Regions from separate parts of the Nonomuraea sp. NPDC054003 genome, predicted to be linked through region 1. Evidence: riboswitches for the same ligand, from Rfam matches in the RefSeq annotation. Region 1 holds a riboswitch; the other holds the start of a gene.
The links. A riboswitch is a leader RNA that binds a small molecule or an ion and turns the genes downstream of it on or off. The one in region 1 is predicted to bind thiamine pyrophosphate.

Region 1 (14,928 bases):
CCGAGCTGCTGGTGCGGGTGATCCGGGCGAGCCTGGAATGGGCCGTCGACCCCGGCAACTTCGACCTGGCGGAGGCCGCGGCCCGCATGGAGCTCATGCTGACCGTGCCCTCGCTGCAGGCACGCGCCCTGCATGTGCTGTTCGAGCAGCAGCTCCAGCTCGCCGAGGCGGTGGAGCGGGCGTACGAGGGCGAGCTCGGCGCGCTGGAGGCGGCCGCGATGGTGGGTTCGCTGGTCGGCGCGGTCAAGCTGACCGCCGTGATGAGCCTGACCAGGGGCGACTCGCAGGAACAGGTGTGGGAGGCCATCACGGCCGCTGCGGAGATCTCGATGCGCGGGCTGTCGAACGTGTGAGCCGGCGGGCCGGCGCGGTCACCGCCTGAACTTCCCCCGCACGTGGACCGGGACCCCGGTGCCCAGCAGGCCGGGCAGCTCCTCCGCCACGTTCATCGGCAGCCGCACGCAGCCGTGGGAGGCGGGATACAGCGGCACCGAGAGCGCGCCGTGGAAGGCGATGCCGCCGTTGAAGAAGATCGGGTTGTAGAGCTCGCCGAGGTAGGACTTGTGCCAGCCGTCGCGCCGCCAGGTGGTCTTGTACGTGCCCGTGGGCGTCGTGGCCGAGCCGCAGAAGCGCTGCTCCTTGCCCTGCCACACGGTGGTCTCGCAGTAGGGCACGCCGCTGCCGGACGACATGTGGCTGATCAGCTTCAGCTCGCCGCCGACGTACAGGGTCATGATCTGCGTGCTCAGGTTGACCTCGGCGCGGGTCCGCTTGCCGTTCCGGGCCAGGACCTTGGGGGTCCTGGGCTGCTCCAGCGCCCGCCAGGTGGCCTTGCCGATGGTGCTGGTCGGCTTGATGCCGTTGACCTTCTGGAACGCCCACACGGCGCCCAGCGTGGTGCCGCCGTAGCGCCCGTCGGCCTTGCCCGGCCGGTAGCCGAGCTCGCGCAGCCGCTTCTGCAGCCAGACGACCGCCTTGCCCTTGGCGCCCAGCTTCAGCTTCTTGTCCGGCGCGGTCACGGCCGGGGGAGGCTCGGCGAGCCGGCCCGCGGCGGCGGTGATCGAGCGGGACGCCGTCTCGGCGGGTGCCACTCCGCAACCGGCGAGCGCGACCGCCCCGGCGGTGAGGAGGGCGAGCACTCCCGGAAGCCGTCGAGCCCTCACCGGTATCACCTCTCAAGCAGGTAACAAGCGAATCAAAGGACCCTACACCACCGCTCAACGGGGTAATGCGGGAGTCAATCTGTTTAGAGTGTCCGCATGCCCGAGAAGTTGCCCGCCAACGCGGTAAGAGTGGAAAACGCCCTCCGGAGCCTGGGCGCGACCGGTGAGATCGTGGTGCTGCCCGAGAAGGCGCCCACCGCGGCCACGGCCGCCGCGCAGCTCGGTTGCGAGGTCGGCGCCATCGCCAACAGCCTGATCTTCGACGCGGACGGGGCGCCGCTGCTGGTGCTGACCAGCGGCGCGCACCGGGTCGACGTGGAGCTCGTCGCCCGCACGGCGGGAGTCTCGAAGGTACGGCGGGCGACGCCGGAGTTCGTCAGAGAGGCGACCGGGCAGCCGATCGGCGGAGTCGCCCCCGTGGGCCATCCGGCGCCGGTGCGCACGCTGGTCGACACCTGGCTGCAGAAGCACGACGTGGTGTGGGCCGCCGGCGGCCATCCGCACACCGTCTTCCCGACCACGTTCGACGAGCTCCTGCGAATCACCGGCGGCACGCCCGTGGATGTCGAATGACCGCGGACGGCAGGGAATAGGGTGCGACGGTGATCGAGTTTCGCGGCGCGGGACCCGCCGAGTTCACCGAACGGCTGGACACGGTGATCGACATCTACGCCGCCGCCATGCGCACGCCGGAGGAACAGATCGCCGGTCGTACCGCCATCATGCGCAATCACGGGACATATCCATTTTTCCAGTGCTATTTCGCCGAATGGCGTGATGCTCCGGAGGGCCCGAAGATCGTCGGCTTCGCGTACGGCTTCCGCGGCGCGCCCGGCCAGTGGTGGCACGACGTCGTCCACCGCGCGCTGGCCGACCAGGCCGGCGTCGACGCGGCCGACGCGTGGCTGGGCCACGCGTTCGAGCTGGCCGAGATCCACGTGCATCCCGACTTCCAGCGCAAGGGCATCGGCCGCGCCATGATCACCACCCTGTGCGCGGGCCGGGCGGAACGCACGGCCGTGCTCTCCACCCACGACCGGCCGACGATCGCCCGCCACCTCTACGCGTCCATGGGGTTCATGGACCTGCTGTCCCGGTTCATCTTCCCCGGAGGGTTCGAGGAGTACGCCATCGTCGGCAGGCGACTCCCTCTGACCGGGTCATGACCTGAGGTTTTGCGGGTCATGACGGAGGGCATCACCTTTACGGAAAGTTACTCACCCGCTACCTTCCGCACACCCATCCCCGACGCCACCCGCTCGGTCCCCCTGCGGGCGGGTGGCGTCCCGAGTCAGCCGGAAGGTCACGTACTCCACCCGCCAGCCGTCCCTGACGAGCTCCTTCCGGCTCACCTCCGCGGCGGCGAACCCCGACTCGCCGACCAGCCGCCACACGTACGGCAGGTCTCCGGTGGTGCCGAAGAACAGCAGCACCCGCCCGCCCGGCCGCAGGTATCCCCGCACGTCACGGAAGAACCTCGTCAGCGCGGCGTAGCCCGCGTCGGTCGTGGCCCTCTCCAGCAGGTCGCGGGGCGCGAACCAGCGGAACGGCGGGTCGAAGACGATCAGGTCGAAGTCGCCCTCGACGGCGGCGAACACGTCGCTCTCCAGCACCGTGACCCGGTCCGCCACGCCGTTGCGCGCGGCGTTGCCCCGGGCCGCCTCGACGGCGTGCGGGTTGACGTCCACCGCGACCACGTCGCGGGACCGTGAGGCGGCCAGGATGGCGTTGACCCCGCAGCCGGTGCCCATGTCGAGCACCCGGTCGCCGTCGCGCACCTCGGCGAGGACCGCCTCGCCGAGCGGGTGCGACATGCCGGCGATCGGCTGGACCTGCGGGGGCACGTGCAGGGTCAGGCCGAGATGGTGGAAGGTCCGGCCGTCGTCGCCGGCCTCGGCCCTGGCGGCCGCGTAGGCCCGCTCGTGCCAGCGGCGGATGCGCTCGACGTGCTCCGGCGGGAGCGTCGGCTCGTAGGTCATGAGGTGGCGGGCTCCTCGTGGGGCAGGCCCTTCAGCTCGTGGAAGTGCGGGGTGCCGGCGACCAGGAGCGTGCCGTCCCACAGCCGCCCGGCCTGCTCGCCCTCCGGCACCCGCGAGATGACCGGGCCGAAGAACACCACCCGGTCCTGGCCCGCCCCGCTGACCGCGACCACCGGGGTGCCGGCCTCGCCGCCGATGAGCGCCATGCCCTCGGCGTGGGAGGCCCGTACCAGATGGTCGTGCTCGTCGGTGAGCCCGGCCTCGGCCAGGTCGGCGGGCAGGCCCGCGGAGGTCAGCGCCGTGCGCAGGTCGCCGATCCAGTCCTGGTCGGCGCCGCCGGTGGTCCACAGCGCGGTGTAGAAGCGGCCGAGCGCCTCCTGGCCATAGCGGTCGGCCACCACGGCCGCGATCCGCGCCGGCACCCACAGGTAGCCCTCCGGATCGCCTTCGGGATCGTCGTCGCGGCCCTCGTTGAGCACGGCGAGGCTGAGCACGTGCCAGCGCGCCTCGACCGGGCGGACCCCGGTCACCTCCAGGAGCCACCGCGAGGTCAGCCAGGTGTACGGGCAGGACGGGTCGAACCAGAAGTCGGCGATCACGCTCCCAGTCAACACCCGTCGCGCCCGCGCGTCAGACGGTCAGGGCCGGTGCGTGCCGCAGCCGCTGGAACACCTCCCGCGAGGCGCTCGACCGGTTGAAGGTGATGAAGTGGATGCCGGGCGCGCCCTCGTCGAGCAGCCGCTGGCACAGCTCGGCGCCGTGCTCGATGCCGAGCGCGCGCACCGCGGCCGGGTCGTCGGCGACCTTCTCGAACCGGGCGGCCACCTCCGGCGGGAACGGCGCGCCCGACAACTGCTCGGACCGGGCGATCGTGCTCATCTGCGTGACGGGCATGACGCACGGGATGATCGGCGTGTCGCAGCCGCGGGCCGCGACCCGGTCGCGCAGCCGCAGGTAGTCGTCGGCGCGGAAGAACATCTGCGTGATCGCGTAGTCGGCGCCGGCCTGGCACTTACGCACGAAGTACTCGGTGTCGGACTCGATCGACGGAGAGCGCGGGTGCTTGTAGGGGAACGCGGCCACGCCCACGCAGAAGTCGCCCGACTGGCGGATCAGCCTGACCAGGTCTTCCGCGTACAGGACGCCGTCGGGGTGGGGGATCCACTCGCCGGTGGGGTCGCCGGGCGGGTCGCCGCGCACGGCGAGGATGTTGCGCACGCCCGCGTCGGCGAAGCGGCCGATCAGGTGGCGCAGCTCGCGCGTCGAGTGGTTGACCGCGGTGAAGTGGGCGACCGGGGTCAGCGTCGTGCCGTGCGCCAGCCGCTCGACGATGTCGACCGTGCGGTCGCGGCTGGAGCCGCCGGCGCCGTAGGTCACCGAGACGAACGTCGGCCGCAGCGACTCCAGCTCCCTGATCGCCTTCCACAGCTGCCGCTGGCCCTCGTCGGTCTTCGGCGGCATGAACTCGAAGGAGAACGACCGGCCACCGGAGGCGAGCAACTCGCGGACGGTGGGGACACGGCCGGGCAGGATGGAGGGTTGACCAAGCGCCATGGCCCAAGCGTACCCGCAGGCCCACTCGTGACCCGCCCCAACCTGGTCGCTGGCCTTTCCCTGCTGGGCCACTAGTCTTCAGAGCATGACCATTGACGCCGCGAGCATGGACGACCTGCGATCCCAGGTGGACCTCCGCCTCAGGGAGTTCGTCGAACGGCGCCTCCCTTCCGACGGCGAGCCCGACTTCCGGCCGCTCCGCGACGCGGCGGAGGACCTGCTGGCCGGGGGCAAGCGCCTGCGCCCCGCCTTCTGCTACTGGGGCTGGCGGGCCGCGGGCGGCGGCGACGAGCCCGGCGTCTTCTCCGCCGCCGCCTCACTGGAGCTGCTGCAGGCGAGCGCGCTGGTGCACGACGACGTGATGGACAAGAGCGACCTGCGCCGCGGGATGCCGGCCGCGCACCGCCGCTTCCAGGCGCTGCACGAGAAGTCGGCCTGGCACGGGTCGGCCGAGCAGTTCGGCGAGGGCGCGGCGATCCTGCTGGGCAACCTGCTGCTGATCTGGTCGGGCGAGATGTGGCGCACCAGCGGGCTCCCCGCGCGGGCGCTGGCGGCGGCCCAGCCGGTGCACGACCACATGCGCACCGAGCTGATGTGCGGCCAGTATCTCGACCTGCTGGAGCAGGCGAACGGCGAGAACACCTTCGACTCGGCCCTGCGGGTCGCCCTCTACAAGAGCGGCAAGTACTCCGTCGAGCAGCCGCTCAGGCTCGGCCTGGTGCTGGCGGCCGGCGGGCGGGTGCCGTGGGTGGACGAGCTGTGCACCACGTACGGCACCCGCGTGGGCATCGCCTTCCAGCTGCGTGACGACATCCTCGGCGTGTTCGGCGACCCGGCGACGACCGGCAAGCCCGCCGGCGACGACCTGCGCGAGGGCAAGCGGACGATGCTCGTGGCGCGTACGCTCGCGGCCGCCTCCCCGGCCGACGCGGCGACCGTGCGGCGCCTGCTCGGCGACCCCGGGCTCGACGGCGACGGCGTCGCCGCCCTCCGCGACATCATCGAGGGTACGGGCGCGCTGCGGGAGTGCGAAGACATGATCGCCGACTACCTCGGTGAGGCCCTGGCCTCGCTGGAGCAGGCGCCGATCACCGCGGACGCCCGCACGGCCCTGTCCGAACTGGCCGTGGCCGCCACCGCGCGCAAGACCTGAGCCTCCCGGTCCAGGCCGAACACGCCAGCCATGACCCGGCGAGAGCGTCGGCCGAGGTCAGCCGGGGCCGTCGGTCAGGCGCTTGGCGAACTCGGCCGCTGCCGCGCCCGGGTCCTCGGCGTCGGTGATCGCGCGCACCACGACGACCCGCCTGACCCCGTACGACATGACCTCGTCCAGGTTGGCCAGGTCGATGCCGCCGATGCCGAACCACGGCCGATCCGCGTCGAGCGACGCCGCGTGCCGGAGCAGCGGCGGGCCGGGCGCGTGACGGCCGGGCTTGGTGGGTGTGGGCCAGATCGGGCCGCAGCAGTAGTAGTCGACGCCCTCCTCCACCGCCGCGGCGGAAGCCTCGGCGACGGAGTGGGTGGACCTGCCGATGACGATGTCGTCGCCGAGCATCTCTCGCGCGACCGTCACCGGAAGGTCGTCCTGCCCCAGGTGGAGCACGTCGGGCCGGGCGGCGTAGGCGATGTCGGCCCGGTCGTTGACCGCCAGCAGCTTGCCGTGGCGGTCGCAGGCGTCGCGGAACACCTCAAGGAGCTCCAGCTCCTCGCGGGCCTCCAGCCCCTTCTCGCGGAGCTGGACGATGTCCACGCCGCCGGCGAGCACCACGTCGAGGAACTCGGCGAGGTCGCCGCGCTCGCGCCGTCCGTCGGTGCAGAGGTAGAGGCGGGCGTCAGAAAGCGAGGGCCTGGGCACGTCGCTTGACCTCGGTGTGGCGGCCCGCCCTGATCGCCTCGACGGGCGAGCCTGGCAGTGAGTCGTCGGGGGTGAAGAGCCAGCGCAGCGACTCGACGTCGTCGTAGCCCGCGTCTTGCAGGACGGTGAGTGTGCCAGGCAAACCCTTCATGACATCTCGGCCGTCGAGGAACACCGCGGGCACCTGTGGCCCGCCGCTGCCCCGGCGCACGCCGAGGAGCTTGTGGTCCTTGAGGAGCTGCTTGGCGCGACCCATGGTGAGACCCATGCGGTCGGCCACTTCGGGGAGAGTGAGCCACTCGTCGACGAGGGCATCGGTCTCCCGGTCGATCTGTGCAACAGAAAGCGTCACGAAACCACAACTACCACATGCCGCGCTTGCTCAAACAACACAATCCCGTAGGGGCACGTCCGGATCTACCAGGCGTTCCGTGTCGAGCCGGTGGCCCGCCTCGATGATCCGGCGCCCCTGCACGAGATCGCGCGGCCGGTCGACGGCCAGCACCGCGGCGAGAGTGTCGTCGCCGGCGAGCCAGCAGGCCGACCACTTGCCCGTCGCCTCGCCCCGGTAGACCAGCCGCTCGCCGGCCGGGTGGTGGCCGGCGTACTGGACCATGTGCCCGAACTGCTCCGACCAGAAGTACGGGACCGGGTCGTACACCGCCTCCTCGCCCAGCAGCGTCGCGGCGGCCACCTCGGGCGCGCCCAGCGCGGTGTCCCAGTGCTCGACCCGCAGCCGCGTGCCGAAGCGGCGCGACCACCAGGCGGCGCAGTCGCCGACGGCGACCACGTTCGGCAGCGACGTGCGCAGGTGCTCGTCGGTGACGACGCCGTTGTGCAGATCGAGGTCGGCGTCGGCCAGCCACTCGACGGCCGGGCGGACGCCGATGCCCGTCACCACCACGTGGGCGTCCACGAACCCGCCGCCGACCAGCGCCACGCCGCCTTCCTCGACGGAGGCGACCATGGTGTCCAGGCGCAGGTCGATGCCCTCGTACCAGTGCTGGGTGCGGGCGCCGAGCTCGGCGCCGACGGCGTGCGTGAGCGGGGCGGGGCCGGCCTCGACCACCGTCACCGCGCAGCCTGCCCGGCGTGCGGCCGTGGCCACCTCGGCGCCGATCCAGCCCGCGCCGATGACCGCCACCCGCGCGCCCGGAACCAGCCGGGCGCGCAGCTCTAGCGAGTCGTCGAGGGTACGCAGGACGTGCTGCGGGCCGTCACCGGGGAGCAGGATCGGCTCGGCCCCGGTGGCGATGACCAGCCCGTCGTAGCCCAGCTCGCCCTCGGTCGTCTCCACGGCGCCCTCGCGCAGCGCCTTGGCGGCGACGCCCGGCCAGAAGTCCACTTCGAGCGCCGCCAGGTCGGAGTCGACGAAGCTGGAGTCGGCGTCGCCCAGCAGCACGGACTTCGAAAGGGGCGGCCGGTCGTAGGGCCGGTGGCGCTCCTGCCCGATCAGCGTGATCCTGCCGCCGAACCCGCGTGCGCGCAGCGCCTCGACGCTCCTGACGCCTGACAGTCCGGCTCCCACCACCACGACATGATTCACGTAAGCGACCATAACGGGGGCCGCCCCACAGCGTCGCCCCGAGCCCCGATTCCTCCCCCACCTGGCACTCCACCTCCTCGCCGCCGGAGATCATCCATGGAGGTTGGGCGGACGACATACGCACCCACGGAACTCACCGGGGGTAGGGGCGGTTCGGGACAGCCACCCGCTCTGCTATGTCCGCGAGCATGATCGCGCCCTGCCGGAGTAGCCCAGCCGAGGATTGCCGCAGGACCCACCCGAAGAACGCCGGTGCCGCCCGAGAAGCTCCGAACCCCACGGAAGCCCGAGACCACCGAAGAGCCCAGGACAGCCCGGAGAACCCAGAAGCGCCCGAAAGGGCCAGAACCTCCCGAAGGCCGATACCACCCGGAGGGCCCGGTACCGCCCGAAGGCCCAGGGCAGCCCGAAGGGCCTTGGACCGCCCGGAGGACCCAGGACCGCCCGGTGGATCCGCGCCCGGTGGATCCATGGCCGGTGAATCCATGGCCGGTGAATCCATGGCCGGTGAATCCATGGCCGGTGAATCCATGGCCGGTGAATCCATGGCCGGTGAATCCATGGCCGGTCGGCCGGCCGTCGGTGAGGGCGGGAACTCGGTCTCCAAGGATGCCCGGTCGCGATCTTCGCGGTCTCGGCGGCGGCCGGGCGCGGGTGGGGCGACCTCCCCCGGCACCGGCGTGCCGGTCTGTCGTGGGAGGTCGTAAGGTGGGGGTGCACGACGCGCGGGAGTCCGGCCGTCACCGGGCTGAGAGGAAGGCTTCACCGGGCCTTCGACCGCAAGACACCTGATCCGGATCATGCCGGCGAAGGGAGCGGACATGGATGTGATCGTCGGAGGCGGCGTCGTCGGCCTGTCGATCGCCTGGCGGCTTGCCAGGCAGGGCCGCGAGGTCGTGGTGGTCGACCCGTCTCCCGCCCGTGGCGCCTCCTACGCGGCGGCGGGCATGCTGGCCCCGATCAGCGAGGTCGCCTACACCGAAGAGCCCCTTCTCCGTCTCGGCGTCGCTTCCCTGCGCCGCTGGCCCGCCTTCGCCGCCGCCCTCGCCGCCGACGCCGGACTCGCCGCTCCCGGATCCGACGGACCGGCCACCACTCTCACCGCTCAGTCCGACACGAGCGTCTCCGCCCCTCGGACGACCACCACCCCGAACACTCACGCCGGGCAGTCCGGCTCGGCCGTCCCCGCCGAGAGCACGCTTGCCGCGAGCACCCACGTGGCCACCCCTCACGGCGGGACCGGGCGCACGAGCTCCGCCGCTCCTCCCGCGAGCACCCACGTGGTCACCCCTCACGGCGAGACGGGGCACGCCGGTTCCACGCCCACGGGCGCCGGCCCGGCGGCTGCGTCCGCCGTCCCCGGCGACGGGCTCTTCCCGGCCTTCGACCAATCGTCCGCCGGCGGGAGGCGTCCGTCGGCCGGCGGCGAGGACGGGCGGGCCGCCGCGTCACCGTCACCCTGGGGGTTCGGGGAATCCGGTGAGGGGAGCGAACGGCTGGCGGCCGCGCGGGCCGGGCTGGATCTGCGGGACGACGGGACGCTCGACGTCGCGTTCGGGCCCGACGACCTGGCGATGCTCGACGAGCAGGCCGGGTTCATGGAGAAGCTGGGGCTGCCGGTCGAGCGCCTGACCGGGCGCGAGTGCCGGCGGCTGGAGCCGATGCTGGCGCCCTCCGTCCGGGGCGGGCTGCTGGCCCGTACGGACGCGTGGGTGGATCCTCGCCGCGTCACCGCGGCGCTGCTCGCCGCGCTGGAGCGGCTCGGCGTCCCGGTGGTGCGCGCCCGGGTGACCGAGCTGCTGCGTGACGGCGACCGCGTGTCCGGCGTACGGCTGGCCCCTCCGGAGTCGGGTGCCATCCCCGGGATCTCGCCGGGTGCGCCGCGGGGACGGCAGCCCGAGACGCTGGTCGCGGAGCGGGTGGTGCTGGCGGCGGGGGCGTGGAGCGGGGAGCTGGCGGATGTGCCGGTACGGCCCGTCAAGGGGCAGATCATGCGCCTGAGGTCGGCCCAGCCGCTGATCGGGCGGTGCGTGCGCGGGACCGTGCACGGCAACCCGGTCTACCTGGTGCCGCGGGGCGACGGGGAACTGGTGGTCGGAGCCACCCAGGAGGAGCTGGGCTTCGACACCAGGGTGACCGCGGGCGGGGTCTACGAGCTGCTGCGCGACGCCAGGGAGCTGGTGCCGGGCGTCACGGAGCTGGAGGTGGCCGACGTGGTGGCGGGGCTGCGGCCCGGCACGCCGGACAACCTGCCGGTCATCGGGCCGAGCGGGATCCCGGGGCTGGTGCTGGCGACCGGTCACCATCGTGGCGGGGTGCTGCTGACGCCGCTCACCGCCGCGATCCTCGAAGGCGAGGAGGCCGACCTCGCGACATTGTGCTCACCGGCGAGATTCAAGGATGTTTCATGAATGTGATGATCAATGGGGCCGCCCGCGAGGTGGCCGAGGGCATGACCGTCGCGCAGGCCGTACGGTCCCTGACCGAGTCCGCCACCGGCGTGGCGGTGGCCGTGAACGACGAGGTGGTCACCCGCAGCGCGTGGGAGACGACGGCGCTGCGCGACAGCGACCGCGTGGAGGTGCTGACGGCGGTGCAAGGTGGATGATCTGGTCATCGCCGGGGAGAAGTTCGGCTCCCGGCTCATCATGGGCACCGGCGGCGCCCCCTCGCTGGAGGTTCTGGACCAGGCGCTGGAGGCGTCGGGCACCGAGCTGACCACGGTGGCGATGCGGCGGCTCGACCCGCACGCCCGCGGGTCGGTGCTCGACGTGCTGCGCCGGCGCGGCATCAAGGTGCTGCCCAACACGGCCGGCTGCTTCACCGCCGGCGACGCCGTCCTGACGGCGCGGCTGGCGCGCGAGGCGCTGGGCACGAACTGGGTCAAGCTGGAGGTCATCGCCGACGAGCGGACGCTGCTGCCGGACCCGATCGAGACGTTCGACGCGGCGGAGCGGCTGGTGGCCGACGGGTTCGTGGTGCTGCCGTACATCGGCGACGACCCGGCGCTGGCCAGGCGGCTGGAGCAGGCGGGGTGCGCGGCGGTGATGCCGCTGGGCTCGCCGATCGGCTCCGGGCTGGGGATCAGGAACCCGCACAGCATCGAGCTGATCGTGGAGGCGGCCGAGGTGCCGGTGGTCCTGGACGCGGGCATCGGCACGGCCAGCGACGCGGCGCTGGCGATGGAGCTGGGGTGCGACGCGGTGCTGCTGGCGACGGCGGTCACCCGGGCGCAGCGGCCCGAGCTGATGGCCTCGGCGATGCGGTCGGCCGTCCAGGCCGGGCGGGCGGCCCGGCTGGCGGGCCGGATCCCCCGCCGCCGGTACGCGGAGGCTTCGTCCCCGATGTCTCCCTGACGGTGCCGGTTCTCCTGGAAAGCCCGCGGGCCTTCCAGGAGAACTTCTTCTCAGGGACTTCCGGGAGCGGTACGAGCCCCGGAAATGCGGTTCTCCACCGGCCCAGGAGTACGCTTGCGTCACGGAACGGCACGGGTCGGCATCACTTTCGGATGGTCAGGCCCTCCCGGGGGCGAAACGCCCGTAAACTCAGCCGGGTGGACACGACGACTGCGGACCCTCTGGTAGGTCGGCTGCTCGACGGGCGCTACCGCGTCGAGTCCCGGATCGCCCGGGGTGGCATGGCGACTGTCTACCTGGCGCTCGACATCCGGCTGGACCGGACCGTCGCGCTCAAGGTGATGCACCGCTCGCTGGCCGACGACCCGGCGTTCGTGCGCAGGTTCATCGGCGAGGCGAAGTCGGTGGCCAGCCTCTCGCACCCGAACGTGGTGCACGTCTTCGATCAGGGCACCGACGGCGACGTCGTCTACCTGTCGATGGAGTACGTGCCCGGCAAGACGCTCCGTGACGTGCTGCGCGACCGTGGCAGGCTGCCCGCCCGAGAGGCCCTGGAGATCATGATCCCGGTGCTGGCGGCGCTCGGCGCCGCCCACCAGGCGGGCATGGTCCACCGCGACGTAAAGCCCGAGAACGTGCTGCTGGCCGACGACGGCCGCATCAAGGTGGTCGACTTCGGCCTGGCCCGCGCGATCGAGGCGACCAACCAGACGCGCACCGGCGTGATGATCGGCACGATCGGCTACATGTCGCCCGAGCAGGTGACGACCGGCGGCGCCGACGTGCGCAGCGACGTCTACGCGGCCGGCATCATGCTGTTCGAGCTGGTGACGGGCCGGCAGCCGTACGACGGCGAGACGCCGATGTCGGTGGCCTACCGCCACGTGCACGACACGGTGCCCGCGCCGTCGTCGCTGGCGTCAGACGTGCCGGCGTTGATCGACACGCTGGTGGCGCAGGCGACGGCGCGCGAGCCGCACGACCGCCCCGCGGACGCGACGGCGATGCTGGTGCAGGCGGTCGAGGCGCACCGGACGCTGCCGAGGCTGTCGGGCGCGCAGCAGGCGCGTCCGACCGGCGCGTTCACCAGCCCGCCGGCGGCTCCGGCCCACACCCTGATCCAGCCGCGCGCGGAGGTCCCCACGCCTCCGCCGGCGCGCTCGCGGGGCGGCCGGGTCAAGCCGGTCTGGTTCCTGGCGGCGCTGGCCGTGATCATGGTGGGGGCGGTGGCGGCGACCGGGCTCTACTTCGCGCAGAAGAGCTACAAGATCGTGCCCGATCTCGTGGGCAAGAACCTCGCGGTGGCCGAGCAGAGCGCGAGGGCGCAGGGCTTCCAGGTGGCCAGGGTCGAGGGCCGCCATGACGAGAAGGTCGCCGAGGGGTCGGTGCTGGCCATGGAGCCGGTCCACGGCACCGAGGTGGAGGCCGGCACCACGATCACGCTGGTGCCCTCGCTGGGCCCGAAGCGGGTGCTGGTGCCGAAGACCGCCGGTTTGACGCAGGACGACGCCAGGGCGGCGATCGGCGAGGCCGGGCTGACGGTCGGCAAGATGCGCCGCGTCAAGAACCTCGAGGTGCAGCGCAACCACGTGATCCGCACCTCGCCGCAGGTGGGCGAGAAGGTCAAGGAAGGCGCCAAGGTCGACATCTACGTGAGCGCCGGCCTGGTCATGCCCGACGTGTCCGGCATGCCGAAGGACGAGGCGGCCGCGTTCCTGACGCAGCAGGGCTTCCAGGTGCAGGTCAACGAGGTCGACGACGACGCCGAGCCGTGCACCGTGATCGCGCAGTCGCCGAAGCCCAAGTCCGAGGTCGACCAGGGCATCCCGGCGATGGTCACGGTGGCGCGCTGCGAGACGGACTTCTGGCACTGGTTCCGGGGCGACAACGAGGCCCGCGACGACCAGGAGTTCCGGATCATGCCGGGCGTGATGGGCAAGGGCATCAACGACGCCAAGAACGAGTTGCAGGCGCAGGGCTTCCGGGTGCGGGTGCACAACCTGTCCAACAGCGGCGTGGTGCGGTTCCAGCGCCCGGGGCCCAACTCCGAGCGGCCGCCGGGCTCGGAGGTCCACCTCTGGCACTAGGCCAGGTGGCCCCAGAGCCGCACGCGCGCCAGGCCGCCGTCGGGGTGGATGTCGACGCGTACGTGGTCGACGGGGTCGTGCGGGCCGAGCCGGAAGCGGTGCGGCGTGTCGGGCCGGAGCGGCGTCCCGGGCAGCAGCGGGACCTCGCGGTCGCCGTCGAGGCCGGTGAGCGTCACGGCGGCGGGCGCGTTGAAGACCAGGTTCGTGGTGTCGATCTCGGCGAGGCTGACGCGGCCGCGTCCGGCCAGGCGGATGACGAGCCAGTCGTTGCCGCCGTCGCGGCGGCGCGCGGTCTCCCAGCCCTCGGCCTGGTTGCGGGCCGTGCCGGGGGCGATGACGTTGCCGGGTGAGGAGTAGAACTCGTCGGAGCAGGCGGTGACCAGCCCGCCGTTCTCCAGCGCGGCGAGGTCGAGGCCGAGCCCGTCCCACACGGACAGGTCGGGGCGGGCCTCGCCGTGCACGCGCAGCCGGGCGATGCCGCCGTCGGGATACATGTTCAGCCGTACGTGGGTGTAGCGGCTCTCGTCGGCCACCTCGAAGGGGTGCTCCCTGTCGCCCTTGAGCGGGCTCATGGGCACGATGGTGACCCAGCCGGCCCGTTCCACCTCGGCCGCGGACGGGTGGCCGGGCACGTGGGCGGCCTCGACGGCGGCGTGCGCCGGGTGGTTGCCGGTGAACCAGGCGGTGTCGACGACCACGCCGCGGATCACGCCGGGCAGGCCGAGGCGGACGATCGCCCAGTCGTGGCCGGGGCCGCGGCGGCGGCGGGTCTCCCAGCCGTCGTAGACCTGGCCCGTGCCGGCGAACGTCGCGGGCTGGAAGGCGGGTTTGCCGGGCCGGATGAGGTTCTCCTTCCCGGCGAACGACTCGTCACTGGCGGCGATCACGGACCCGCCGTGGTGGCGCAGCGCGAGGTCGGGCAGGCGGGTGAAGTCGCGCATCTACGCTCCCAGCAGGAAGGTCCCGTGCGGGACGTCGTCGGCGGGCCTGCCCCGCAGCCAGGTGGTGAGCACGGCGCCCCTGAGGCGGCGTCCCTGGTACGGGGTGACGGGGTTCTTGTGGTGCAGCCGCCGGGCGTCGACGGGTTCGGCGGAGTCGGGGTCGAAGGCCACCAGGTCGGCGTCGTTGCCGGGCTCGATGCCGCCCTTGCCGCGCAGCCCGGCCAGCCGGGCGGGGGCGGCCGACATCCAGCGCACGACGTCGCCGAGGCCGTGCCCGCGCCGGGACGCCTCGGTCCAGACGGCGCGCAGCCCGAGCTGGAGTGAGGAGACCCCGCCCCAGGCGGCGGCGAAGTCGGGCACCTTGAGGTCGGCCGTGGACGGCGAGTGGTCAGTGACGACGCAGTCGAGCACGCCCCGGGCGAGGCCGTCCCAGAGCCGGTCGCGGTT
Region 2 (14,928 bases), on a different contig from region 1:
TCGCGGTTGCTGGTCACCGTGCAGGTCGTCTCCGTGATGAGCGGCGGCATCGCCGTCGCCACGTTCCTGGCGCAGCTCGTGCCGTGGTGGAGCCTGCCCGCGCCGATGGCCGCGCTCATCGTCACGATCGTCGCCATGGCCGGGCTGATCACCGGCCTGGCCTTCGCCGGTCCGTGGCGCGCGCACGTGCTCGGCCCGCTCACCGTGGTCGCGCTGGTGACCTCCGTGGCGATGCTGGCGGACGTCATGACCGGCTCCCACCTCCAGGTCAACGCCGTCTCCGGGTACGAGCCCGTGACGGGCGGACGGTTCTACGGCTTCAGCAACATCGCCTTCGCCATCTACGCCACCGGCACCATCCTCGGCCTCGCGGGCATCGCCCAGTGGCTGCGCGGCAAGGGCGCGCCCCAGGCGGCGGTGATGACGGTCTGCGTGCTGTACGGCGGACTGGCGGTCTTCGCGGACGGGTCGCCCGCGTGGGGGGCGGACTTCGGCGGCGTGCCGGCGTTCGTCGCGGGCCTGTCGGTCTTCCTCATCCTCCTCTCCGGCGGCCGGGTGTCGTTCGTGAAGCTCCTGGTCGTCGGCCTGGTGGGGACCGTGCTCATCGGCGCCATCTCGGTCGCCGACTGGGCGCGCCCGGCCGGGCAGCGCACGCACCTCGGCACGTTCGTGCAGCAGGTCATCGACGGCCAGGCGTGGACCGTCGTGAGCCGGAAGTTCGGCGCGATGGTCGGGGTGACCGTGGGGAACTGGTCGCTCACCCTGCTCTCGCTGGTCGCGCTGGCGTTCTTGTTTCTGGTGCTGGCGCGGCCGTCACGCTGGGGGGCGTCGGCGCTCGGGCAGGCGTACGCGCACGCGCCCGCACTCCGCGCCGGTCTGATCGGCGCGCTGACCTGCGCCTTCATCGGCTTCCTGATGAACGACTCGGGCATCGCCATCCCGGCCATGGCGCTCACGGTGGCGGTGCCCCTGACGCTGGCGTCGTGCGTACGCGCTCTGCAGCTCGCCACGCCCACCACAGCAGGGCTGCCGTCAGCGCCAGCAGCAGCCACGGAACGACCTGACTCCGCACGACGGTCGTGAGCCACCCGAGCTCGGGCGGCTGCCCGGCGACCCGCGCGGGCAGGTAGGCCAGCGACAACACCAGCAGGTGGGCCACCATGAACCGGTCCAGGGCGGACGCCGCGGCCAGCGCCAGCACCCCGAAGGCGAGCCCGTCGTACCAGGGCAGCACGTACGGCGAGGCGAACAGGTAGGCGACCACCATCACCGCCGCCACGGCCACGGCCGCCTGGCCCCCTTCGCCCTTGACGGCGAACCACCCGCGCCCCGGCGCCGGGGAGGCCGTGAGAAGGGAGCGGGGGATCGCGCGGAAGAGGGCCCAGCCGATGAGGGCGAGCAGGAGCAGGGAGCCCACCTGGATCTCGCTGCGGTAGGCGTGGCCCATGCCGACGACCGACTGGAGCCAGCCCTGGACGAGCTTCCAGAACGAGGCGTTGGAGATGGACTTGCTGGTGCGGGCCACCGGGGCCAGCGCGTCGAGGCCGGCGGCGGCGTAACCGGCGGCCACCACCGCCAGGGCGACCCCGGCCGTCAGCGCCAGGCGGCGGGGGTTTCTGCGCAGCTCCCAGGCGGGGCCGAGAGCGACCAGGCCGGCGTTGAGCTTGATGGCGACCCCGAGCCCGAGCAGGGCGCCTCCGATGACAGGCCGCGACCGGGCCAGGAGGGCGGCGACCATGCAGGCGACGGCCAGGGTGTCCACGTGCATGCCGGCGACGAGCTGGTAGAGCAGCAGCGGGTTGGCCGTCCACAGCAGCGCGCCCCGCAGCCGCGCGGCGGGCTCGCCACGGGCGAAGCGGTCGATCAGGAGGCCGGTGACGATGAACGCCGCGACGTTGACCAGGGCCAGCAGGAAGATCGTCAGGCGGACGGAGTCGCCGGCCAGCCAGCTCGCGGCGGCGTGTGTGGCCGTGGCCACCGGGCCGTAGACCGAGGGCTCCTCGCGCCACGGCGCCTCGACGGCGTCGGTGACGGGATCACCGGGAAGGTCGTCGGCGCCGTGGGTGTAGGGGTCGATGCCGAGCGAGGCGAGGCGGCCGTAGCCGGCGTAGTTGAGATGGTCGCCGGAGCCCGACGGGGGCAGGAACGCGAGCAGCCCGGCGGCCAGGCAGCCGAGCAGCACGAGCGTGCGCGGCAGGCGCGCGGGGAAGGACGCGGGCGGCACGGCCAGGGCGCCGAAGAGACCGAGCCCGCCGAGCACCAGAGCGGCCACGGCCAGGGAGATCACCAGATAGGGGTGAGGACCGGCGGCCAGCGAGTAGGGCGGTTGCCAGCTTGGCCCCGACAGGGCCGGGACCATGGCGGAGGGGCCGAGCACGCCGATGAGGGCCGTCAGCAGGATCGAGGCGGCGATGCAGGCCAGAGCCGGCCACATGAGCCGGTGGGGGGAGCCGGCCCGCGTCTCGGAAGTCACCCGCAAATTCCAGCACACCCGCCACAGGGCTCCGTCCGCCCGTCCCCAGCCTGTGGACAACCCCGGGAAGGGTCAGCGTCTGGGGCGGAGCTTCGCGAGGTTGTCGGCCACGAGGGGTTCGCGGGTGGCCAGGGCCAGGGCGACGTCGCGGAGCTGCCTGGCCCGGTGGAGCTGGGAGCGCCAGTCGGAACCGGTCGCCCGGTGCGCCATGTCGACCTCGACCTCGACCACGCGGAACCCCTTGCGGATCAGGTCGATGGTCAGGGCGGTCTCCACGCCGAAGCCGTGGGCCAGCGGGCGGGCCGCCTCGAACGCCTCCCTGGTGAGGCAGCGCTGGCCGTTGAGCGGCTGGGTCGCCTCGAAGCCGGTGGCGCGGCGGATGCCGTCTCTCGACAGCCGGACGACGATGCCATGGCCGGCGAGCTTGACCCGGTTGGTGAAGGCGGCGATGGTCATGTCGGCCTCGCCGGCGCGCACGGGCCCCGCTAACGCGGCCGCGGCCTGGGCGCTGCCGGCCAGGTCGGCGTCCAGGAAGAGCAGATGGCGGGCGTCGCCGTCGAGAAGGCGCACGGCCTCGGCGCCCGTCTCCATGGCGGCCGCCTTGCCGCGGTTGCGGCTGTGGCGGACGACCTTGGCGCCCGCCGCGCGGGCGACCCGGCCCGTCTGGTCGGTCGAGCCGTCGTCGACCACGACGACGAGGTCGACGCCGGGCAGGCCGAGGGCCGAGGCGACGGTGAGGCCGATGCGATCGGCTTCGTTCTTGGCCGGGATGACGACCGCGGTGTCGCCCGCCGTCATGACTTCTCGGAGAGAAGGAACTCCTGCGGCACCTCGTCATGCACGGTGAACACCGAGTCGAGCCCGGTGACCTGCAGGATCTTCTGCACGGCGGGGCGCGGCGAGGCCACTTCGAGAGTGCCGCCCTGCTCCTTCATGCGCTTGAGTGCCGACAGCAGCACGTTCATCCCCGTGGAGTCGCAGAAATCCACGGCGGACATGTCTATGACCACGCGGCCGGGCCCCTCCTGGAGCAGCCGGGTGAACTCCGACTGCAGGTGGGGTGCCGTATAGAGGTCGATTTCACCGGCAATCACGACAAGTGCGTGGCCGGCATGTGATCGAGTCGAGACCTTGAGCTCCACAGAGGCAGGCTAGCGGCGTGAGGGCTCCGGGTCACGTTGTCACGCCGATACGTGAATGACGGCATGGATTCCGGGTGGTGACGAGAGTGGCCATTTGGGCTCCACGAAGACGGAGAGTAGGCGAAACTTGACGGTGCGCCACCATGGCGGCCGGAGAGGGGGCGGGCCTGAGCTCCGGATCCGGTCACCACTTCACAGGAGGAGGCTGGGCGAGCTCACGGGCCCGATGACCTATGAACACAGACCAACCGGAAGATCCTCAGCGTCGGAGAATCCGCGAACAGCTGGAAGCCATTCTCATCCGCAGCGAGAAGGCGACCTCGTGGCACGACGAGGCGGCCCGCCTGCGCGGGCTGGTCAACCACGAGGGTTACGTCCCCGTACGCACCAAGCTGGCCGGGGAGGACCTCGACTTCCTCTCCGGGGCCCGCGACGAGCTGCTGATGTTCTCCGAGCTCGGGTTGCGGCTGCTCGACCTGCACCAGCCGCGCGACGCGGGCGGCATCACCAGCGACGCCGCGCACCCCATCCTGCGGTGCCGGAGCTGCATGTGGAGATGGCCCTGCCCGACATTTCGTGCAATGTCGGAGTCGTTCGGCTCCACCTGCGAGTCCATCCTCCCGGAGACCGCCTGATCCACCCCGTCATCCGAGAGGGAGGCGGATCTCGAACCGGCAGCCCGGCCCCTCGTTCACCACGCCGATCACCCCGTCGTGCGCCTCCACGATCCCCCGGGCGATCGCCAGCCCCAGCCCGGCCCCGCCGTCCGCCGTCGGGGTCCGGGCCGCCTCCCCGCGGAAGGCCACCTCGAACACCCGCGACAGCTCCTCCTCCGGGATGCCGCCGCAGCAGTCGCTGACCGACAGGCAGGCCATCCCCGACTCCACCCCGGCCCGCATCACCACCGGCAGGTCCGAGGGCGTGTGCTTGACGGCGTTGACCACGAGGTTGCGCAGGGCCCGCCCGAGCGCGCCCGCGTCGGCCTCGACCGGCACCGACGCCGCCGCCTCAGCGGTGAGCACCACGCCCTTGGCCCTGGCCAGCGGCTCGGCCCCGGCCAGCGTGTCGGCGACCAGGTCGGCGAGCCCGATCCTGGCCCGCGACAGCCGCAGCGCCCCGGCGTGGATCCTCGACAGCTCGAACAGGTCGTCCACCATCGCCGACAGCCGCTCCACCTCCAGCTTGATCTGGCGGTGGTAGCGGCCGACCGTCTCGGGGTCGGCCACGACGCCGTCCTCCAGCGCCTCCGCCATGGCGCGCATCCCGGCCAGCGGGGTGCGCAGGTCGTGGCTGACCCAGGCGACGAGCTCGCGCCGGGCGCCTTCGAGTGCGCGTTCGCGCGCGTACGCCTCCTGCAGCGCGTCGGCGATGGCCTGGAGCTCGGCGGGCAGCCCCCGCGGCGCGGTGAACGGCGGCTCGCCGACCGCGGCCACCAGCCGCCTGCTCTCCGCCACCACCCGCCTGGCCACCACGAACGCCACACCGAGCCCGACGAGGCCGCCGACGGCGATCACGCTGAGCACGACGTCCCTGGCCGGGCCCTCGATGATCATCCGCATGGTGATCGCCACCACGCCGGCCAGGGTGGCGGCCACCGCGACGACCACCACGATCGCCATCATCACGCCGATGGAGCGGGTGCGCAGCCACCACATGACGGCCAGGCCCGCCGCCGCCACCAGCAGGCCCAGGCCCGCGGTGACCACGACGATCATGCCGAGGCTCACGCGGGGCCCTCCAGCGGTTCGTACCGGTAGCCGACCCCCCAGACCGTGACGATCCTGCGCGGGTCGGTCGGATCGGGCTCGATCTTCTCCCGTAACCGTCTGACGTGCACGGTCACCGTGGAGGAGTCGCCGAACGACCATCCCCACACCTGGTCGAGCAGCGCCGCCCGGCTGAACGCCTGCCTGGGGTTGCGCATCAGGTAGGCCAGCAGGTCGAACTCGCGGGCGGTCAGCATGATCTCCGCCCCACCCAGCCGTACCTCGTGGGCGCCCACGTCCACCGTCAGGTCGGCGTCGCGGAGCACGCCGGTGCCGCCGGTGACGGCCGCGCCGCGGGCGCGGCGCAGCACCGACCGCACGCGCAGGGCCAGCTCGCGCGGGCTGAACGGCTTGACCACGTAGTCGTCGGCGCCCGTCTCCAGGCCGACCACCCGGTCGATCTCCTCCCCGAGCGCGGTCAGCATGATCACCGGCACCGGCCAGCGCTCCCTGAGCTTCCTGCACACCTGCAGCCCGTCGAGCTGGGGCAGCATCAGGTCGAGCACCATCAGGTCGGGCGGCCTGGCCAGCGCGCGGCGCAGCGCCTCCGCGCCGTCGCCCACGCACTCGACCTCGTGCCCGTCGCGCTCCAGATAGCGTGCGACCACCTCGGACACGTTCGGGTCGTCGTCGACCACCAGGATGCGGGTGTTCACGCCATCACGGTACGGCGCTGCGGCGCGGGCGAGGCGATCACGTCATCGCTTCGTAAGCCTCGCACGCGGCACCGGCACGACGTACGGTGGCGTCATGGGTCGAGTCATCATGCTCGTGGCGGGTGCCGCGCTGGCGCTTTTCGTGCTGTTCACCTTCATCATCCCCATGGTTCTGGGGCTGCTGAAGATCGCGCTGATCATCGGAGTGATCGCTCTGCTGGTCTTCGTCGTCGTCACGCTGGTCGGTAAGTCGTCCTCGCCGCAGTGACGGCCTTCCTGTTCGATCCGTGGCTCATCGCCGTCACCATGGTGGCGGTCCTGCTGCTGGTCTCGTGGGCGGCCAGGCTGCTGCCGGCCTGCGGCGGTGAGCCGTCCGGGTTCCCCCTAGTGTACGCGCGGCGCACGGCCTTCCAGCGCCAGCGCGATCCCGACGCGGCCGGGAGACCGAGACCGCGAGCTCCTTCACCGCGCCCCGCTTCCTGTTAGGCGGGGCTCGGACCCGAGCCCTGGAAGTCTCCATGGGAGAAGGGCTCATGATCGATTCGCTTGTCTCGTTCGTCATCGGCGTCTCCGGGGGCCACGCCGCCCTCGGCATCGTGCTGTTCACCCTGGCCGTACGGCTCCTGCTGCTGCCGCTGGGCATCCGCCAGGCGCGCAGCGCCCGCGTCAGGGAACGCCTCGCGCCCAGGCTGCGCGAGCTGCGCAAGAGGTTCGGGCGCGACCCTGAGCGGCTGGCGAAGGAGACGTCCGCGCTGTTCGCCAAGGAGGGCAGCTCGCCGTTCGCGGGGATCCTGCCGGGGCTGGCCCAGTTGCCGTTCATGTGGCTGATGTTCCGGGTGGCGACCCACCCGACCGCGCTGGCGGGCCACGACCTGTTCGGGGCTCCGCTCGGTCAGCAGGTCGCGGCCGTGCTCGCACATTACGGTCTGTTCAGCGGACCATTTTCGGTCTTCGCTTTGGTGCTCGTGCTGATGGCCGTGGTGGCATGGCTGTCTTCCCGTACGGTGAAGTCGGCGCTCACCGACGACCAGCCGGAGCTCATCCGAAGGGTGACACCGTTGCTGCCGTTCGGCTCGGTGCTGGCCGCGGCGGTGCTCCCCCTGGCCGCCGGGCTCTATCTGCTGGTTTCCACGGCGTGGACCGTGGGAGAGCGCGCCGTGCTCGCTACCCGGCCTCTTTGAGCGCGTGAACCTGCCCGTTCATCTGCTTCTGAGGTGCGGGCAGGATCGCCCACACCGTTGTCGTGTCGCCGTCATGCCGCACGCCCCAGCTCTCCGCCACATACTCGACGATCCCCAGCCCGCGGCCGCCCAGCGAGGACAGGGCCGGCCGGCCCGCCCTCGGCTCGGTCGCCGCTCCCCCGTCGCTGACCGCCACCTCGATGTGACCATCGTTACGCAGCCAGGACACCCTCACCATCCCCGAAGGCAACGGGTGGGCGTGCCGTAGCGCGTTGCTGAGCAGCTCGCTCACCACGAGTACGGCATCGTCGATCGCGGGATCGAAGACCCCGCAGTCCTGAAGATCGTTGCTGAGACGCTGGCGGGCGACGGCGACGCTGGACGGCGCGTACGGCAGTAGCACCACGCTTGACACACCCACCTCCCCGTCTCCCAGTGCCCCCCGCGGAAGCACCCCCGGTACGACCGAAATGCCCCGTTACTCGATCCCAGAAACCGCATCTCGATCACAGCTTGTACACATCGGACGATAGATCAGCGCAACCGTGACCACCTCGTTACCGCACCGGTGTGTCGGATCCGATAGTAGAAGCGGACCTGAGCTGGAGCTTCATCCGGGTGCCGCCACCGGGGCGCGGATGCGCGCTCACCTCGCCGCCCTGCGCCCTGGCCAAGCTCCGCACGATGTAGAGGCCGAGCCCGACGCCGCCGAACCTCCGGCGGTCGCCGGTCTCCACCTGGACGAACCGTTCGAAGATCCGCTCCCGGTCGGCCGGCGCGATCCCCACGCCCTCGTCGTCGACCACCACGACCACCCCGCCGTCCTCGCGCCAGGCGCCGACGCTGATCAGCCCGCCCTGCGGCGAGTACTTGAAGGCGTTCTCCAGGAGCTGGCCGAGCACGATGTCGGTGGCCAGCGGATCGCCCATCACCCACGGCAGGCCCACGGCGATGCCGACCTCGATGCGGTGCCTGTCGGACAGCACCGGCAGCCCGAGCGTGGCCGCGTGCAGCCGCTCGGCCAGGTCGAACGGCTCGTCGCCGACCACCTGCTCCTCCGCCCCCGCTCTGGCGCCGAGCAGCAGGTGGTCCATGAGGCTGCCGAGCGACTTGGCCCGCTCGGCGATCGTGTGCACGGCGGAGCGGCGCTCGGCGTCGCTCAGCTTGTCCCAGCGGGCGTCGAGCGTGCCGGCGAAGCCGCGGACGACCGTGATCGGGGTGCGCAGCTCGTGGCTGGTGGTCGCCAGGAACAGGTCCTTGGCCTCCTCCAGCTCCTTGGCGGCGGTGACGTCGCGGAAGTCGACGACCAGCTCGCCGGTCTCCTCGATGCGCGCGCACACCACGTCCAGCCAGCGCCCGCTCGGCAGCTGGTGGGTGACCTTCTCCCCAGGGCCGGGCAGCGGGAACGGCGGCGGGCCGCCGATGACCTCCTCGGTGCTGACGGCGGTGAGCTCGGCCGCGGCCGGGTTCCACCGCAGCACCCGGCCGTCGCCGTCGAGCACCGCGATGCCGTCGGCGCTGGCGTCGAACACGGCCCGCTCGTGCGCGCGCTGCCGCACCGCCTCCTGGTAGGCGACCGCGTTGCCGACCGCGATCCCGGCGTGCCCGGCCAGCAGCTCCAGCAGCTCCAGCTCCAGGTGGCCGGGCTTGCGCTTGGCGAACAGCGCGTAGAGCGCGCCGTACGGGCGACCGCCGACGGCGGCGAGGCCGAGCGCGATCGTGTGCAGACCCTTCAGCCGCGCCCACACCAGCCGGTCCAGCCCGGCGGACTCCAGCAGCACGGTCCTGCCGGTGCGCAGGAGCGTGCCGACCAGGCTGGTGTCCAGGTCGGTGGTGGCGTCCTTCAGCGAGTCCGGCAGCCGGTAGGTGCTGACCAGGCGCAGCCGGTCGCCCTCGATGAGCACGAACCCGCCCGCGTCGGCCCCGGTCAGCTCGGTGAGGCTGGCCGAGATGCGGTCGAGCACGGCGGGCAGCTCCAGCTCGGCGTTGATGTCGCCGACCACGTCGGTGAGCCTGCGCACCAGCCTCGCGCGGCGCGCCAGGCGGCTCTTGGCCGCGTGGTCGGCCTGCACCAGGTGGTAGACGCAGACGTATCCGGCCGTCGCGCAGCCCACGCGCAGCGCGCTGATGTCGGCCCGCACGTCCAGCACGCCGCCGTCGGCGCGCGCCCGCTTGGTGCGCAGCGACACCTGCCCGCCGGTGCGGACCCGCTCCAGGGCCGCGTGGTGCTCGGCCGCCAGCTCCTCCGGCACGATCGGCGCCCTGCGCCCGAGCACGTCGGCCGCGGGCCAGCCGAAGAGCGCCTCGGCGGCCGCGTTCCAGACCAGGACCGTCTGGTCCCGGTCGATCGCGACGACGGCGTTGGGTGAGCTGTCGAGCACCGCGCGGACCATCTCGTCGTCACTCGCACCCCTTGGGTCCCCCACGACTCCATAGTGCCCGCGGCGTGGCGCTCGCGTCGGGCGATCCGTCCGATACGCTGCGGTCACGGCTTTTTCATGGCGGGTGGAGGTGAAGGCGTGTCGGGCGACCTCGAGGCCCTGCTGCGGGTGACGTCCGACACTTATCGGGGTGACGGCCAGCTCGACGTCGCGCTCGGCACCTACGACGGCGCGGTCGGCAGGCTGGTGCTCGCGGTCACCGCGCGCGGCCTCGTCGCCTGCAGCTACGAGGACGAGCACGTGGTCTTCGAGCGGGTGTCCAACCAGGTGGGCAGCCTCATCGGCACCGACGCCCGGCGGCTCGACCCGGTCCGCCGCGAGCTCGACGCCTACTTCTCCGGCCGGCTCCGCGCCTTCTCCACCCGGGTCGACCTGACCCTCGCCACGCCGTTCGCTCGTACGGTCCTGCAGAAGACGATGGCGGTCCCGTACGGCACGACCACGACGATGGGCCGGATCGGCGAGCTCATCGGCAGGCCGCGCGCGCTGCGCGCGGTCGGCAACGCGCTCGGCGCCAACCCCGTGTGCGTGATCGTGCCGTGTCACCGGGTGGTGCGCGACGACGGCGAGCCCGGCGACTACGCGGGCGGCCCCGCCGCCAAGCGCCATCTGCTCACCGTCGAGCGACGCGGCGCGTGACCAGCCCGATCAGCAGCGTCGCCAGAGCCGCGACGATGGCCGCGCCGAGCGCGCCGTTCATCCACGGCTCCCTGGTGAAGCCGATGACCTCGCGCACCCCGGCCCAGAAGCCGTCCCACGGGGCGACGGTGGGGGTGGAGGTGGTCAGCCAGTACGCCGCGAAGCCGAGCGCCCACGGCACCAGCATCGACCAGCGGGCGGGGGCGTCGGCGTCGGTGTTCCACCGGGCCGCGCCGCCGAGCAGGAAGTAGTCGACGGCCAGCACCGCGAACATCGGCACGAACACCGCGCCGATCACGCCCAGGAACGCGCCGTAGGAGGTCACGTCCACGACCAGCGCGATGGCGACCGTGAGCAGGCCGATGAGGGTGCTGATGATCCGCCGGTCGACGCGCGGCATGAGGTTCTGCAGCGAGACGGTCGTCGAGTAGACGTTCGCGAACGACTGGTCGGCCTCGCGGAGCACCAGGATCGCGAAGAACAGCGCGCCCAGCGGCACCGCCACGAACGGCCCGAACACCGCCGTGCTGTCGGCCGCCACCGCCTCGGCCCCGGCGATCGCGACCGCGTACACGCCCAGGGCCAGGCAGGCGACCTGGGCGAGCGTGTAGCCGCCGACCACGCCGGTGAAGGCCGCCCGGCTGGACCTGGAGTGCCGGGCGAAGTCGGCGGCCAGCGGCACCCACGACACCGACAGCGCGATCACGTAGTCGACGGCCGGGGCGAACGCCTCCCAGGACCCTCCGGTCCGCGGCTGCGCGTCGCCCAGGAACTGCACCGCGAACCAGATCATCGCGATGATCACCAGAACCGTGATGTAGCGCCTGATCAGCCGGACCGCGCCCAGCGGCCAGACGGTCAGCACCGTGGTGATCACCCCGGCGACGATCACCCACACCGCGTACGGGACCGTGTCGCCGAAGATGGCCAGGGCGCCCTGGGCGATCACCCAGAGCTCGAACGCGCCCCAGCCGATCATCTGGATGATGTTGAGCACGGTGGGGAAGTACGACAGCCGCGCCCCGAACAGCCCGCGCAGCAGCACCATCGCGGGCTTGCCGGTCTGCGTGCCGGGAATGGCCGCCAGGCCCACCATGGTGGTGCCGATCAGGCTGCCGACCACGGTCGCGACCAGGGCGGCCGTCACGGTCAGCGGCGCGCCGCCGAGCGGGTCGATCAGGAACAACGCGCCGGAGAAGCCCAGCAGGCTGACCGCCAGGTTGGCCCAGAGCGCGCCCTGGTCGAGCACTCCGAGCGTCTTGGGGGGCTCGCCCTCCAGGGTCAGCGGAACTTCCTCGCCATGGATGGCATGCGACATCGCGCACTCCCTACGCCGGCATTACCCGGACAGGTTCATGCGGTCGGCAGCGGCGTAGCTGCCCTCTCAGCCCGGTTGGCCCCGAGCTCCCGCGGTGGGTCGTCAACAGCCGGAGATCAACTCCGGCTGCCGCCCCCATGATGCACTATTGGTCCCGTTTCGGCCAGTCGGGGTCAGGCGACCATCGGCGGCCGGCCCGTCTCGCTGACCATGGGACGCTTGTCGTGCTCCCAGGCCTGCATGCCGCCGCCCACGTTGACCGCCTCGCGGCCCAGGCGGTTGAGCCAGGCCGCCACCTGCATCGAACGGCCGCCGACGCGGCACACGACGTAGACCGGACGGCCGGAGGGGACCTCGTCGACCCGCGCCTGGATCTGCGTCATCGGGATGTGGACCGCCTCGGGGGCGTGGCCCGCCACCCACTCGTACTCCTCGCGCACGTCGAGCAGGTAGGCGTCGTCGGGCACGTCGCGGACCTCGACCTCGGGAACCGTCATGCGCCCATTCTTACCTGCCGCGCGTCGTGCTCGGCACGCTACTTGAGCAGCTTGGACATGCGGCGGTCGGCCAGCGGCTTGCCGCCGGTCTGGCAGGTGGGACAGTACTGCAGCGAGGAGTCGGCGAAGGACACCTCGCGGATCGTGTCGCCGCAGACGTCGCACGGCTGGCCCGCGCGGTTGTGCACGCGCAGCCCCGACTTCTTCTCCGCCTTGAGGTCCTTGGCCACCAGGCCGCGCGCCCGCTCGACCGCCTCGCGCAGCGTGGTCACGATGGCGTCGTGCAGGTCGGCGATCTGCGCGTCGGTCAGCGTCGCCGCGACCTTGAACGGGGACATCTTCGCGGCGTGCAGCACCTCGTCGGAGTAGGCGTTGCCGATGCCGGCGACGACCTTCTGGTCGCGCAGCAGGCCCTTGATCTGGGTGCGGTTGCCGCCGACGATGCGTTTGAGCGCGGCGACGTCGAAGGACTCGTCGAGGGGGTCGGGGCCGAGCGCGGCGACACCCGGCACCTCGTCCGGATTTTTCACGACATAGACGGCCAGGCGCTTCTGCGTGCCCGCCTCCGTCAGCTCGAACCCCGGCGCCAGCCCGTCGGCGTCGGGCGCGAGCCGCACCCGTACGGCGAGCGGGCCCTTGCCCGGACGGACCGGCCTGGCGCCCGACAGGTCGTCACGCCAGCGCAGCCAGCCCGCCCGGGCCAGGTGGATGACCAGGTGGAGCCCGTCACAGTCGAGGTCGAGGAACTTGCCGTGACGGGACACGCCCGTGACGGTCAGCCCGCCCAGCGCGGTCACCGGCGGGTCGAACGTCTTGAGCGCCTGGAAGGCCACCACGTCGACGCCCGCGATCGTGCGGCCGACCGCCCGCTCGCCCAGGAACGCGGTGAGCGACTCCACCTCGGGAAGTTCAGGCATGCTCTCCAGACTACGCGGCGCTACGGCACGTCCCAGAACGCCAGCTCGTGCGCCATCCCCTCCGTGAACATCGCCTCCGCCCGGTCAGGATCGACGTCCGTCTCGTCGATCATCTGGGCGATCCGCTCGGCCAGCGCGGCGAACCCCGGGTCGGCGTACGTGTCGACCCAGGCCCGGTAGCGCGGCTCGGCGGGCGGGTTCTCCGCCAGGATCCTCCCCAGCGTCGAATATCCCCACATGCACGGATACAGCGCCGCCAGCCCCTCCCCGTACGAGCCCGCGGACTCCAGCAGGAAGGACGTGTACGCGACGCAGGCCGGCCCCTTCACCGCCCCCTCCAGATCGGCCCCGAACTCGGCCGACAGCGAACGGTGCAGATCCAGCTCCTCGTGGTAGGTCGAGTGCGCCAGGTCCACCAGGTCGCCGACGTGCGCGTCAGGAGCCTGCCAGGCCAGCTTGGCGAACACCCGCACGTAGTCGAGCAGGTAGAGGTAGTCCTGCTCCAGCCACGACCGGAACACGGGCTCGGGCAGATCGCCCCGGCCGATCCCGGCAACGGTGGGATGGGCCAGCTGAGCCTCAAGCAGGGGACGGCCGACAGCGTGCAATTTTTCCGAGATGGTCATGCTCGCACGTTAGTGTCAGAGGATGAGCGTGACGATCGCGGAGGAGATCCTCCTTCTCGCCTTCGGCGAGGACGACGGCAGGCAGCTGCTCTCCACCATCCAGCTCGACCCCGCCGTGGCCGGCGCCCTCCTGGCCGAGCTGGCGATCAGCGAGCGCATCACGCTGCGCGACAAGAAGGTGACCGTCCTGGACCCCGCGCCGCTGGGCGACGACGAGCTCGACGCCGCGCTCGCCCGCATCGCCGGCAGCCCGAAGGAGCGCGGGCCCGCCTGGTGGGTGCAGCAGCTGCAGTCGGGCAAGCTCCGCACCCGCCTGCTCACCCGGCTCGCCGCCGCGGGCGTGCTGGCCGAGGAGCGCGGCCGGGTGTTCGGCGTCTTCCGCACCACCCGCTGGCCCGAGCTCGACGGCAGCGTCGAGTCGCGGGTGCGTGAGCGGGTCGCGGGCGCGCTGGGCGGCGCCGAGCCCGACCCGCGTACCGCCGTGCTCATCGCGGTCATGCACGCCGCCAAGCTCGACCGCAAGGCGTTCCCCGGCGCCGACAAGGGCCGGGTCAAGGAGATCGCGGCCGGCGCGTGGGAGGCCGAGGCCGTGGCGCAGACGATCGCCGCGATCAACGCGGGCATCTCGATCGCCGTCACCACGGCCGCCATCACCGCGACGGGCTAACCCGCGTCGAGGATCTCCTTCGGCACCGGCTGGTCGGCGGCCAGCGCCTCGAACAGGGCCAGCGCCTTGGCCCTGTCCCACTTGACGGCCTCGCCGCCCGCGACGTTCTCGGTGCCGCCGAAGGGCACCACCGTGGTCACCGGGCTGTCGCCCATGGCCAGGCCCAGCGAGAGCATGTCGAACACGCCGGTGTCCTCGTCGACCGCCACGGCGTCGGTGGCGCTCATCGCCAGCGGGATCGAGGTGAACGGGTTGATCAGGGTGCCGGGGCTGGCCGCCTTCTTCACCACCGCGCTGAGGAACTGGCGCTGCCGCTTGGTCCGCTCGTAGTCGGGCAGCGCCCCGCCCTTGCGGGTGCGGACGTAGCCGAGCGCCTGGGCGCCGGTGAGGGTCTGGGTGCCCTTCTTGAGCTTCAGGCCCGCCTTGGGGTCGTTGACCGCGGCCCGCACGTTGATCTCGACGCCGCCGACGGCGTCGACGATCTCGACGAAGCCGGCGAAGCCGATCTCCATGTAGTTGTCGACGCGGATGCCCGTGACCGTCTCGACGGTGCGGACCAGGAGCTTGGGCCCGCCGATCGCGTAGGCGGCGTTGAGCTTGTTGCG

Region 2: another riboswitch for thiamine pyrophosphate. It lies ahead of ACZ6YG_RS34895 (purine-cytosine permease family protein); the one in region 1 lies ahead of ACZ6YG_RS05285 (FAD-dependent oxidoreductase).

Annotation. Positions count from the first base shown of each region.
Region 1 covers NZ_JBVJKR010000002.1:229,786-244,713, reverse strand. The annotation lists gene ACZ6YG_RS05340 (TetR/AcrR family transcriptional regulator) at 1-353, shown strand, start outside; gene ACZ6YG_RS05335 (L,D-transpeptidase family protein) at 372-1,163, opposite strand; gene ACZ6YG_RS05330 (YbaK/EbsC family protein) at 1,260-1,736, shown strand; gene ACZ6YG_RS05325 (GNAT family N-acetyltransferase) at 1,766-2,329, shown strand; gene ACZ6YG_RS05320 (methyltransferase) at 2,381-3,142, opposite strand; gene ACZ6YG_RS05315 (mycothiol-dependent nitroreductase Rv2466c family protein) at 3,139-3,741, opposite strand; gene metF (methylenetetrahydrofolate reductase [NAD(P)H]) at 3,773-4,696, opposite strand; gene ACZ6YG_RS05305 (polyprenyl synthetase family protein) at 4,782-5,849, shown strand; gene thiE (thiamine phosphate synthase) at 5,907-6,551, opposite strand; gene ACZ6YG_RS05295 (Rv2175c family DNA-binding protein) at 6,529-6,903, opposite strand; gene ACZ6YG_RS05290 (NAD(P)/FAD-dependent oxidoreductase) at 6,934-8,097, opposite strand; TPP riboswitch at 8,813-8,929, shown strand; gene ACZ6YG_RS05285 (FAD-dependent oxidoreductase) at 8,919-10,508, shown strand; gene thiS (sulfur carrier protein ThiS) at 10,505-10,705, shown strand; gene ACZ6YG_RS05275 (thiazole synthase) at 10,698-11,453, shown strand; gene pknB (Stk1 family PASTA domain-containing Ser/Thr kinase) at 11,651-13,540, shown strand; gene alc (allantoicase) at 13,537-14,481, opposite strand; gene allB (allantoinase AllB) at 14,482-14,928, opposite strand, start outside.
Region 2 covers NZ_JBVJKR010000016.1:32,174-47,101, forward strand. The annotation lists gene ACZ6YG_RS34830 (hypothetical protein) at 1-1,083, shown strand, start outside; partial or broken gene mptB (polyprenol phosphomannose-dependent alpha 1,6 mannosyltransferase MptB) at 1,370-2,434, opposite strand; gene ACZ6YG_RS34840 (glycosyltransferase family 2 protein) at 2,546-3,271, opposite strand; gene ACZ6YG_RS34845 (STAS domain-containing protein) at 3,268-3,615, opposite strand; gene ACZ6YG_RS34850 (hypothetical protein) at 3,849-4,250, shown strand; gene ACZ6YG_RS34855 (sensor histidine kinase) at 4,260-5,342, opposite strand; gene ACZ6YG_RS34860 (response regulator transcription factor) at 5,339-6,037, opposite strand; gene ACZ6YG_RS34865 (hypothetical protein) at 6,132-6,305, shown strand; gene ACZ6YG_RS34870 (DUF6412 domain-containing protein) at 6,302-6,523, shown strand; gene ACZ6YG_RS34875 (YidC/Oxa1 family membrane protein insertase) at 6,571-7,218, shown strand; gene ACZ6YG_RS34880 (ATP-binding protein) at 7,202-7,633, opposite strand; gene ACZ6YG_RS34885 (GAF domain-containing sensor histidine kinase) at 7,776-9,611, opposite strand; gene ACZ6YG_RS34890 (methylated-DNA--[protein]-cysteine S-methyltransferase) at 9,738-10,298, shown strand; gene ACZ6YG_RS34895 (purine-cytosine permease family protein) at 10,273-11,616, opposite strand; TPP riboswitch at 11,607-11,719, opposite strand; gene ACZ6YG_RS34900 (rhodanese-like domain-containing protein) at 11,790-12,113, opposite strand; gene ACZ6YG_RS34905 (Fpg/Nei family DNA glycosylase) at 12,152-13,030, opposite strand; gene ACZ6YG_RS34910 (TenA family protein) at 13,051-13,656, opposite strand; gene ACZ6YG_RS34915 (GOLPH3/VPS74 family protein) at 13,679-14,323, shown strand; gene ACZ6YG_RS34920 (LCP family protein) at 14,320-14,928, opposite strand, start outside.